Linked DNA regions of Stratiformator vulcanicus. The protein of the gene in region 2 interacts with the protein of the main gene of each other region in a pairwise test. Links are inferred from orthologs where the notes say so. Each region holds a gene or a part of one and is shown on either strand. Other genes may lie near its edges.

Region 1 (6,135 bases), 1.3 Mb from region 2 along the record:
GCTGGCCCGAATCTCAACGCCGACGTCGATGCAACGCAGAATTCTCTTGAGGCACAAATGGGCTTTAGCAGCCTGCATGTGGGCGGTGCCCAATTCGTTCTCGCGGACGGCGCTGTCAAGTTCATTAGCGAGAACATCAACACACTCACATTTTCTAACCTCGTAAACATCAAAGACGGCCAGGTCATCGGCGAATTCTAATCGTCGGACGCATCATTTGATGCGGGCCCTACACATATAAGTTACTCATCTCATTCCTTTTTTCGGAGAGTTCCTGATGAAACGCAAAGGTTTTACGCTGATTGAGCTGCTGGTCGTGATCGCGATTATCGCGATCCTGATCGCGCTGCTCCTCCCCGCCGTCCAGCAGGCCCGTGAAGCGGCCCGGCGAACCCAGTGCAAGAACAATCTCAAGCAGATCGGCCTTGCCCTGCACAACTATCACGATAACTACAAGATGTTCCCGGCCGGGGCTTACGCCACCGTGACCGGCACGAACGGGGCATGGGCCTGGGGCACGATGATCCTTCCGTTCATCGATCAGGCACCGCTGTACGACAACCTCAACGCTGGCACGGCTGATCCGTATGACCAAGCGAACTTGGTTTCCGAACCACTCGTGCTGACGGCGATGCGGTGTCCGTCCGACCCCGGTCCGACGCACAACTCGATCTATCCGATCAATGCAATCAATACCACGATGTCGAACTACGTTGGGGTGAATTCGCCGCTTAACGCTCCGGTCGTGGCAATCGCTAACTCGACTGCGCTGACAGGCGTGTTCGTGTGGGGTAACTTCCTCAGCAATACACACCAACGGAATTCGATCGCGATTCGCGACATCACCGACGGAACGAGCAACACACTCGCCGTGGGTGAACGGGCTTGGGAGTACGATGGTTCGGCCGGCAAGGTTAACTCAAATGCCGGTAACGTCTTCATGTGCGATACGACTACGGCAGCTGGTACCCCGGCTGAATTTGTCGCCGTGGTCGGTGCGACAGGCACCGGCATCAACGCGGATGTCACAGCCAATGCCGATGACGGCTTCAACAGCCTTCACGTCGGTGGTGCCCAGTTCGTACTCGCGGACGGAGCGGTTAAGTTCCTGAGCGAAAACATTGATGGCGTTACGCTGACGAATCTCGCCACGATCAACGACGGCAACGTCGTCGGCGAATTCTAAGCGGAATTGACGACGATCGCTTTCGATCGAAAGCCCACGGGTCCCGCCCGTGGGCTTTTTTCGTCTCGATGACAAGCCGCGCACGAAGTAAGCGGATCACTCTCACGTCGATGACAAGCCGCGCACGTAGTAAGCGGATCACTCACACGGCCCGCTTACATCGTGCAGGGCCAATTGAGCGTGCTTTATCCGCTTACTTCGTGCGCGGCTTGTTGCCCACATTGAGACCTCACGATCGCGACCGCAGGCACGAAGTGCCCCCTCTCCGCTCGGGAGAGGGTTGGGGTGAGGGGATGCGGCGGCGATTGATCCGCCAGCCGCGGCGCTGATGCTCTTTGGGCAAGGCTTAAGAGCTAACAACGATGACGTTTCGCGAGCGCCTCACCGCCCCCTCATCCGCCTTCGGCACCTTCTCCCCAGAGGAGAAGGCCCGCTGTTGCTGCCGCAGGCACAAAGGCACGAAGTGCCCTCATCCGCCTTCGGCACCTTCTCCCGAGTGGAGAAGGCCCGTCATCGTTGCCGCAGAATAGAATGATTTAACAAGCCGCGCACGTAGTAAGCGGATCACTCACACGGTCCGCTTACTTCGTGCGCGGCTTGTGATGATTTCAATCACAAAAACGTGGCCTGGCTCAGGCTTCGGCCGCGAGTAAATTCTGTTGCCGTCATTTCTCGCTTGCCGGCGGGCTTAAGCTTTTCGACACGGACCTCCGTTTCGCGACCGCAGGCGACGAATAGTTCGCCGTCGTCGCTGATTCGCATCGCACCGGGCAATGCCTCGTGTGTCGTGAAGTCGAGTGGCTCGACCGCCGTCATCACGATCCGCTCGGGTTCGCGATCGTCGATTCGCAAGAATGTAAACGGCCCCGGCCAAGGCTGCATCGCCCGGATGTGGCAATCGACCTCGGCCGCCGACTTCGACCAGTCAATCTGCCCCTGTTCTTTGCGAAGCGAGCGGGCGAACGTCACCTCCGCCTCATTTTGAGGTTCCGGCGTCAGCGTGCCCTGGGCGATGCCGTCAATGACCTCAAGTGTGAGTGGAGCAGCAAGGTCAGCCAGCCGATCGAACAGGTCGCCGGTCGTTTCGTGCGGACCGATCGGGGTGGTCACCTTCGCCAGCATGTCGCCGGCGTCGAGCTTCTTGACGACCTGAAAAATCGTGATGCCGGTCTGCGTTTCGCCAGACCAAATCGCGTAGTGAATCGGCGCGGCCCCTCGATATTTCGGCAGCAGTGAAGCATGAAGATTGATCGTCCCACGCGGCGGAAGGTCAAGAAACGGCTGCTTGAGCAACTGCCCGTAAGAGGCCGTGATAAACAACTCGGCCTTCAGTTCCCGAAGCTCATTCAGCGAGTCATCGTCGTTGACGTTCGCCGGCTGCAGCAAAGTAAGACCGGCCTCGTTGGCCGCTTCTTTGATCGGATTGACGTGCCGATGATGTCCTCGACCGGTCTTATCGGGCTGCGTGACGACCGCGACGACCTCATGCTCGCAGCGAATCAGCGCATGGAGAGTCGGCAATCCGAACGAGCCGCTGCCGAAGAAAATGATGCGCATGGAGCGGTGAGTGGTGAGAAGTTATTGGTGAGCGAAAGAGGATTTTTTCCGGTTCTCTGCGCTCATCGCCAAGTCGTATTCATCGGGCACAACACGCCCTACACCGTCGGGAGTGCGTGCTTACCGTCGGCCATCGCTTGGATCTCGGCGAGCAATTCCTCATCCGAGGGCAGTTCGCCGCTCGTTTGTGCTTCGCGAAACACGGTTTCCATCGCGGCGAGTTGTTCCGTGATCTCCGACCGATCGTCGTCGGTCATCCGGTCGGGAAAGATCACGCCGTCAATGTGATCGTATTCGTGCTGCACGACCCGGGCGTGAAGCTCCTCGAGGTCGAGCCGGAACGAGCGACCTTTCAAATCGAACGCTTCCACGGAGATCCGCTCAGCCCGGCGAACGTCGCCGTAAATGCTCGGCAGACTCAGGCAACCTTCTTCGGCCGCCTCGGAACCGTTCCGCTTGAGAATTTGCGGATTGATGAAAACGAACTCCTGGTCCCCCACATCCCGATCGCCGGTGGGGTTGATGATGAACAGCCGCAACGGCAATCCGACCTGATTGGCGGCCAAGCCGATGCCGTTGGCTTCATACATCAAGTCGAACATCCGCCGGACGATGGCACGCAGCCCGGCGTTGATCTCACGCACGGGGACCGATTCAAAACGTAGAGCGGGATGGGGAAAGCGGACAATTTGCATGGTGGCGGCATCGTGACATTCGATTATCGATGCCCCGATTATACCCGGCCCCACCGTTGAGCCGCGACCGAAAGGACGCATTCAACAATGAGCCCGTGTTGAACCCTATTCCCGTCGGTTGCGGCTCATCAACTTCACTTAGTAAGTCGGCAGCGGATTCATGCGAATGCCGGGGGCGGCTTGCGTGAACTGCGGGCCGGTCTGGAAACCACCTGCCTGCATGATGACCGGGCCGGACGTCGGCTGAGCCGAGGTCGTGGCAATGGGTCCGGTCGAAGCTGAGACCGGTGTGTAAGCCGGAGCGGCCGAGGCGAATTGGGCGTTGGCGTTCGTCGGGATGACGGAGGCTTGGGAAATCCCGTAGCCAGGAGCAGCGGCACCAATGCCGCAGTTGCCGTTGGGGCAACCACCCGGTGCGACGACACCCGGCGTCGGGCCGTAGTATGCTCCGCCGCCACACGGGCCGCATCCGCCACCGCCGCTGAGGCAGCAGCATCCGGTCGAAATAGCACTGACGGCAAGGCCGAGCATGGCAAGTGCGAGACGTTTCATGACTGAAATCCTTTTCGGTCCGCGGGAGAGATGCGAGTCGTTCGAACGAGTGTCCGATTGGGTCGGGTTTCGGCAGACGTTTGCAACGGGCGTTGCAGTGGGAGTGATCGACTGCCGACGTGGACCAGACTGTAAGAGCCGACTCGCAGAACGGTCAACACGGGCCAAAACAGTTCTTTTTCGGTTTGTACAATTTACTTTCAAGATTCACAGCATTTCGGCCGAAGGGCGGGCGAGAGTCAGGAGTCGAGAGTCAGGAGTCAGAAGCGAGAAGTGAGAAGCGAGAAGCGGAATGAATGCGGCACCCATCACCTCTCACCCATCACCTCTCACCTAAACGCCTCTCACAAATTGGCCTTGGCTTCGGCATCGTTGGCCTCCTATAGTCGCCGCCCCGGTGCGAACCGCCGGGACGCAGCAGATTGGACTGACCCGCAGGACGCGAGCACGGAGGCTGGCGTGGACGATATTTTGGTACTGGGCAGCGAATTCACAACCGGCGCGAATCTCGCCGCCGGACTGGCCGATCAAACTCGAGTTTCTGCCCGCCCGCTCGTTGTGCCGACGCATCTGTCGGACGAAGAGCAGGACGCCTATTCGACGACGGTCGCGGTTGAGATCGCTCGCGATGTGATCGCGGCGAGCGGAGCTTCACAAATCATCTATTGTGGCGCGGCAGCCGAAAGCTGTTGGGCACGCACCGAACTGACTTCCGACGACGCGAATACACTTCGGATCTGGCTTCGCGCCGCACACGACGAGTCGGTTCGACTGACGTTTGTCTCTTCCGACGCGGTCTTCACCGGACCTCGTCTGTTTCACGAAGAAAATTCGCCGAACCGCTGCACCAGCCGCGAAGCCCGGCTGATCGTGGAAATGGAAGACCTCGTTCGTCGAGTCCTTCCGGAGTCGTTGATTGTGCGAACCCATGCCTACGGCTGGTCTCCCGACGGGAACGGCTACGTCGAAACTTTAGTCGACGATTTGAGCCGCGGGCGAACCGAACATCTCGACGCCGTCCGTCACGCGACACCGATTCTGGCAACCGATCTGGCCGACATGATCGCGCGGGCCATCGAAGAAGAATTGACCGGCACGCTCCACCTCGGCGGAGCCGAACGGTGCAGCTTTGCCGACTTCGCTCGAACTTTGGCCGATGTGTTTCAACTACCGGCTCCGGAGATCACACCGGGTCCGACACTGACGACCCGAGCCGCGGGGTTCGGAGCCGGAGAGACCGGGCTCAACAGCAAACGCGTCCGGAACCTGCTCAATCTGGCCCTGCCGATGGTTGATGAAGGCCTCGTCCGGTTGGCCGGACAGCGGGCTGAAGCGGCATCAACCGAACCCGTTCGAGAACTCATCGCCGCGTAGCGTGACAAGCCGCGCACGAAGTAAGCGGGTCGCTCTCACGGTCCGCTTATTTTGCGCGGCTTGTGTCGGCTATTGATGACTTTGCCGAACCCTTGCTGCCGCAGGCACAAAGGCACGCAGTGCCCCCTCTCCGCTCGGGAGAGGGTTGGGGTGAGGGGATGCGGCAGCGGTTTGATGGATTGCGGCGGTAGAATGCTCTTCGAAATGAGATTAAGAGCTAACAGCAGTGCCCTTCGTTTAACGCCCCACCACCCCCTCATCCGACCTTCGGCCACCTTCTCCCGAGAGGAGAAGGCTCGCAATCGCTGCCGCAGGATGAATTGGTTCAACAAGCCGCGCACGTAGTAAGCGGATCACTCACACGGTCCGCTTACTTCGTGCGCGGCTTGTTACCCGACATACGGCACAAAGTGCCCCCTCTCCGCTCGGGAGAGGGTTGGGGTGAGGGGATGCGACGGCGGTTGAGCCTCCAGCCGCGGAGTTGATGCTCGTTGGGCAAGGCTTTAGAGCGAACCATGATGGCGTTTCACGAGCGCCCCTCCACCCCCTCATCCGACCTTCGGCCACCTTCTCCCGAGAGGAGAAGGCTCGCAATCGCTGCCGCAGGATGAATTGGTTCAACAAGCCGCGCACGGAGTAAGCGGATCACTCACACGGTCCGCTTACTCCGTGCGCGGCTTGTGGGCCTCTCCGATGATTCGATGTGATTGGCACTACCATTAACGACGTTCTCTAAACGAACCGTTGGTTACCGGTTCGTTTTCCTATGCA
Region 2 (5,916 bases):
TCCGAAGACACTTGTCACCGTCGTCCGGTTCATCAAGACCGACTGCGACTTCCACAAGCTCGCCCGTTTCCTCGAATCTCACAATGCGGCCGATAATGTTCCAGAAGATGTGCTTTCGAATCGGTGATCGGCAACGCCCTTCGATTAGTCGAAGCGACTGCGTACATCCTTAAGATTCATTACGATCAACGCCCATATCCCGAACGGCAGCGATAGGCCCAACAGCGGCCCGCAAACCGGGATGCAGGCAAGAATAGCACCGGTCATCGCCCAACCCCGTGAAAAGTGTCGGTGCAGATTGTAAGCGCCAGCGGCGACGACAAGGCCCCCGCCGATCCACACGAACGAGGAGATCGCCATGCCCAGGTATATGTACATTTGCAGTGTTTGCGGATCGATGTTCGGATTCCGCGGGCGTGGAGGCGGTCCGGCAAGTGAGCCCACAAGCCCCCACGCTTGAAAGAAGATTGAGGCGAAGGCACACAGGTAAAGGAAGATCGCAGGCACGAGCGTGTCGATCGCGACACCGCCGTCGTATTCCTGACGACGTTTCTTCTTTCGCTTTTTCGGACTGGCCGATTTCCGGCGAGTCGGCCGAGCCGCCGGTCCCGATTCGATATCACTGAAGTCCTCGCTGAAATCTTCGGCCCAAGGGTCTGATTCTGGGACCGTGACCGGCTTTTCGCACTTCTTGCAACGGAACTTCTTCCCCGCTTTGTCGTCGCCAAACTTGTAAGGACGCCCGCAGTGCGGGCAGGTCATCTCAATTGCCATTTTGATCGTGAAAGTTGAGCAGTGATGTGATTTCAGCAGTGATGAACTGTCAGAAGACATTAAGCGGATCTGAGGTATTCGAGCAATGACCGCAAGATTTGTCCAGCATTGTCGCAAAGTTCATGACAGTCGCTGATCTGCTCTACGTTTTGCTGAAATAGCCCGTCCCCAATCTCATGGCCGCAGTTCTCTGCCAATGAGGCGACACTCCCCGGCGTTGCCTCCAAGTGGAACTGGAGACCGATCACGCGTCGGCCGTACTGAAACGCTTGATTCGGACAGACATCGGTCTCCGCAAGTCGTATCGCACCGTCCGGCAGATCGAATGTCTCGCCGTGCCAATGTAAGGGGGTAAACGTCTCCGGAAATCCGGCAAACGCTTCCGGCTTGGTCGACTCAACCCGCCGCACGGCAAACCATCCGATCTCTTTTTCTGATGCTTTGTAGATCGATGCACCGAGCGCTTTTGCAATGAATTGCGCCCCCAGGCAGACGCCGAACACAATTTTGTCGGCCTCGATCGCCGCCTGAATCAACGTGGTTTCCGGGGTGATCCAGTCGTGCTCCGCTTCGTCGTTGACACTCATCGGCCCGCCCATCACCACGAGCATGTCGAACTCGTCAAGTGCCGGCAGCGGGTCGCCGCGGTAGACGTGACTGACGGCAACCGTCGCCCCGCGCTCCAGCGCCCAATCCGCAATCGCCGCCGGGCCTTCAAACGGGACGTGCTGGAGTACATGGATTCTCTGCATGATGCTCTCCTCGTAATGGAACGACCGCCGCGGGCTGACAACGCAAGGCGGACTCCTTATAAGCGCATTATGTTTGACACGATCATACCATCGTTATTGGCCGACCTGACATCGAACGGTGATGCGTACGGAAGCTGGGCGAAACCCAGTTTCGTGCATCCGCTGGCGGAGTGGGCGGCGGCAATCGTCGAAACCGTCGGCCTGACGTTGCTCGTCGTTCTTTCATTCCACGCCCTATTGCGTGGCATTTGGCGAGCCGCCACGACAAAGGACTCCCGCCTCGTCTTCCGGGAGACCAGAAGTCGGCTGATCCGCGGCATTCTGCTCGGGCTCGAGCTACTCGTCGCCGCCGATATCATTCACACGGTCGCCGTCGAACTCAGCTTCACCAGCGTCGGCGTCCTCGCGATCATCGTGGCGATCCGAACGTTTCTCAGCTTCACCCTTGAAGTCGAAATGACCGGCAAATGGCCGTGGCAGCAGGAAGACGGCGAGGAGGCGTGACTGACGCTTTGAGATATGCCGGGTGGCGGGGCTGAACCGAAGGGCCAGCCCCGGAGGGTAGAGTTTCGATCCTATCAGCGATCGAATCGACGGAAGTGGCGTCGTCTACGAATCGTTTTTACACTTTTGACCATGCAGTCGCGTCGCACGCTTAATTTTCCGGGCCACGCGCACGAGTTGACGTTCTCGTGCTATCGCGGCTATCCGTTTCTCACGAAGAACCGCACACGCGACTGGCTCCGCGAGTCGATCGACGCCGCTCGCAAGCGGTGGGAGTTTGACCTTTGGGCGTTCGTTGTGATGCCGGAGCACGTGCATCTTATGGTCCATCCTCGTCGCCAGGACCATGACGTGACTGTGATGCGAAAGGCCATCAAAGAGCCAGTTGCCAAAAAGGCCGTGGCCTACCTTACAGAAAATAGTCCGGAATGGCTTGAGCGAATTAGCGTTCGCTCAGGTGCACAAGTTCGCCGTCGCTTCTGGCAGAAGGGTGCCGGGTACGATCGCAATGTCTACGAACCGAAGACGCTGTCAACGATGATCGACTATATTCACGAAAACCCGGTTCGGCGCGGACTCTGTCGGCGAGCGATCGATTGGGAATGGTCGAGCGCCGCTCAACTGATCGGCTCTGGAACAGCGCCGATTCTGGTCGATCCAATCCCTCCCGAGTGGCTCTATGGTGTCCCGTAGGCGGGGCGAGTGATCGGCATCGCACTTACGGGGCTGGCCCTTCGGTTCAGCCCCGCCACCCAAGCCGTCAAAAACTAACTGCTCTTCGACAGCAATTCCGCGATCTGCACCGCGTTCGTTGCCGCTCCCTTGCGGAGATTATCGCTGACGCACCAGAACGAGAGGCCATTGGGGTGCGAGATGTCACGGCGGATGCGGCCGATGTAGACGCCGTCGCGGTCGGTGCAGGTCGCGGGCATCGGATAGAGATCGGTCGACAGGTCGTCCATGACTTCGAGCCCCGGGAAATTCGAGAACAGTTCCCGCGCTTCCTCGGGCGAGACAGGCCGCTCCGTCTCAACGGTAATCGTCTCGCTGTGGCAGTTGGCGACGGGGATGCGGACGCAGGTCGCGTTGATCTGCAGCGACTCGTCGCCGAGGATCTTCCGCGTTTCGCGGACCATCTTCAGTTCTTCGCTGGTGTAGCCATCATCCTTGAAAGAGCCAATCTGTGGGATCGCATTGAAGGCGATCGGAAACGCAAACGCTTCGTAGGTATAAGCCTGTCCGGCGAGATGAGCCCGGCTTCCCTCTTCGAGATCGGCCGTTCCCTGCAGCCCCGCTCCGCTGACGGCCTGATAGGTGCTCACGATCACGCGGGTCACCTTGGCCGCATCGTGCAGCGGCTTGAGGGCGAGGACCATTTGCGTGGTTGAACAGTTCGGGCTGGCGATGATGCCTTTTGCGTCGAGCGCCGCCTGCGGATTGATCTCCGGCACGACCAGCGCGACATCGGGATTCATCCGCCAATAGCCCGACTCATCAATGACACGCGAGCCGGCCTCGATCGCGTGCGGCAGGTACTCGGCGGCAATATCGTCTGGGGTCGAGGCGATAACCAGTTCGTCGGGGGCGAACGCATCGTGGGTGAGCTCTTCGATCGTGTGAGGCTCGCCGCGAAATTCGATCGTCTTGCCCGCACTTCGCTTCGAGGCGAGAAATCGGAACTTCTCCGCCTGAAATCGGCGTTCTTCCAGAAGGCGGATAATGATGCGGCCGACGGCCCCGGTAGCACCAACGACGGTCACTGTCTTGATCACAACGAACTCCAGAAATTCACAAGCCTAAGGCGAAAACCGCTACGTGCTGACATATCCCCGCCTGGTGTGGCCCGGACAGCGTCCGGGTCGCGGAGCGACAAGAGCATTCAGCTTCAAATATGCCGACGGAACATGCCTGAAAAGCCGTTCGAGATCGGTAGCTAAATCCTCTTGCGGCTTCGCCGCCCGGACGCTGTCCGGGCCACTCCTCTACAGACGGTATGCGCAACTGGTAGGGCAGATAAAGTTGGGTATCACGCTCAAATAACCGAACGGCACGGTATATCCGCCCGGACGCCGAGTCTCAATGATCGGTTCGGAGCCAAGCTGTCGCAATCGGGCTGCTACAGACGACGGGCCGCAGGCGATATACTGCACGCCTTACGAGCTAAATACGACGGTCGCACGGTCTGACGGACCGGAGCGGCCTACAAACGGCGGGAGCCGAATCGATGCGAGTACTGGTGGTGGGACAGGGCGGTCGGGAACATGTTCTCGCGTGGAAAATTGCGCAATCGCCGAAAGTCGAACAGGTCTACTGCGCGCCGGGCAATGCTGGGACGGCTGCCGATGTTCAGAATGTCGATATCGCGGCTGACAACGTCCGCGAACTGATCGCGTTCGCCACTTCAGAAAAGTTCGACCTGACCGTGATCGGGCCGGAAGTCCCGCTTGTCGCTGGATTGTCCGATGCGCTCGTCGACGCCGGGTTACGCGTGTTCGGTCCTTCCAAGGCCGCGGCAGAACTCGAAGGAAGCAAGGCGTTCGCCAAGCAGGTGATGCGGCAGGCCGGCGTGCCGACGGCCGATTTCAAAGTCTTCACGGAGGCTCGTGAAGCGTTTACCTATTTGGAGGAGCGCGAGGATGAGCCGATCGTCGTGAAGGCAGACGGTCTGGCCGCGGGCAAGGGAGTTATGGTCTGTTCCGGTCGGGACGAAGCACTCGCGGCGGTTCGTGAAATCGCGGTCGACCGGGCGTTCGGCGATGCCGGAGGGCGAATCGTCATAGAGGAAAAATTGGTCGGTCAGGAAGCGAGCATCCTCGCGATCATCGACGGAAAGTCGATCTTGCCGCTAGAGACCGCTCAAGACCATAAGCCTGCGTACGATGATGACGAAGGGCCGAATACCGGCGGGATGGGAGCTTACTCCCCCGCCCCAATCGTCACGCCGGAGATGATGGAACGCATTTATTCCAAAATTCTCATCCCGACCGTCCATGAAATGAAACGGCTCAAACGTCCGTTTAAGGGCGTGCTTTATGCCGGTTTAATTTTGACGAGTCAGGGGCCGAAAGTTCTCGAATACAATGTTCGCTTCGGTGACCCGGAGGCACAGCCGGTCTTGTCGCGGCTTAAGACCGATCTGATTGACGTACTTGTCGCTGCGGCCGACGGCAAATTGCATAACCTGCCCGACTTGACTTGGGACTCTCGCCCGGCCGTCTGTGTGGTGATGGCGTCCGAAGGTTACCCCGGCAAATACGAGAAAGGGCATCCCATCCGCGGACTTGCAGAAGCCGACGCGATGAAAGACGTGAAGGTCTTTCATGCGGGGACCAAGATTCGTGGTGATACGGTCGTTAACGACGGCGGCCGCGTTCTCGGCGTGACCGCTCTCGGAGACGACATTACCTCGGCAAAACTTCAGGCCTATTCCGCGGTTAAGAAAATTCGTTGGCAGGGCGCGTGGTGCCGCAAGGATATCTCAGATAAGGCGCGAGCCTAGCGGGTGGCTATTTGGTGGGCTAAGAGCGATCAATAATCGCCGCCCAATCTAGCATTCTAACTTTGCCTGCAGGCTCTTTCCTTGATTTGAATAACCGAAGATTGAGTAATACGTCCGAAAATCCCAATGGCTCATAATCAAAGCTACATCACGGCGACGGGTCGCTTTCTCCCGGGCGAGCCAGTGAAAAACGACGAAATTGAAGAGCGATTGGGCCTGATCGGCGGACGGCCTTCTCGCGCTCGGGATCGCGTGCTCAATCAGAATAAAATTATTGAGCGGTACTACGCTATTGATTCTGCCCAGCAAACGCAGATTAGTAATGCAGCAATGGCCGCCGAGGCAGTGCGGGCAGCACTGACTCATGGCCGCGTCGACTTTAATTCG

Evidence for each region.
Region 1: the proteins of Pan189_RS11605 (region 2) and def interact in binary tests that used the Escherichia coli proteins (3 or more experiments, as listed by UniProt). The link is inferred for Stratiformator vulcanicus from one-to-one orthologs.

What each region holds. Positions count from the first base shown.
Region 1 is NZ_CP036268.1:1,631,813-1,637,947, reverse strand. What follows is about bases 1,641-4,609. They hold def (peptide deformylase), read right to left. Parts: upstream 3,439-4,609; coding sequence 2,842-3,438; downstream 1,641-2,841. Other genes in these bases: Pan189_RS06275 (sugar nucleotide-binding protein), read left to right, coding at 4,450-4,609; Pan189_RS06280 (hypothetical protein), read right to left, coding at 3,577-3,990; fmt (methionyl-tRNA formyltransferase), read right to left, coding at 1,799-2,743. Also shown: Pan189_RS06300 (DUF1559 domain-containing protein), read left to right, coding at 1-201; Pan189_RS06295 (DUF1559 domain-containing protein), read left to right, coding at 278-1,186; more of Pan189_RS06275, read left to right, coding at 4,610-5,364; Pan189_RS06270 (carbon starvation CstA family protein), read right to left, coding at 6,129-6,135. UniProt on the Escherichia coli protein: Removes the formyl group from the N-terminal Met of newly synthesized proteins. Requires at least a dipeptide for an efficient rate of reaction. N-terminal L-methionine is a prerequisite for activity but the enzyme has broad specificity at other positions.
Region 2 is NZ_CP036268.1:2,959,948-2,965,863, reverse strand. The notes cover bases 1,801-4,550. They hold Pan189_RS11605 (aspartate-semialdehyde dehydrogenase), read right to left. Parts: upstream 3,803-4,550; coding sequence 2,798-3,802; downstream 1,801-2,797. Other genes in these bases: purD (phosphoribosylamine--glycine ligase), read left to right, coding at 4,255-4,550; Pan189_RS11610 (REP-associated tyrosine transposase), read left to right, coding at 2,163-2,723; Pan189_RS11615 (DUF1622 domain-containing protein), read left to right, coding at 1,801-2,030. Outside these bases: Pan189_RS11630 (6-phosphofructokinase), read left to right, coding at 1-127; Pan189_RS11625 (hypothetical protein), read right to left, coding at 145-834; Pan189_RS11620 (type 1 glutamine amidotransferase), read right to left, coding at 834-1,526; more of Pan189_RS11615, read left to right, coding at 1,596-1,800; more of purD, read left to right, coding at 4,551-5,529; Pan189_RS11595 (3-oxoacyl-[acyl-carrier-protein] synthase III C-terminal domain-containing protein), read left to right, coding at 5,656-5,916.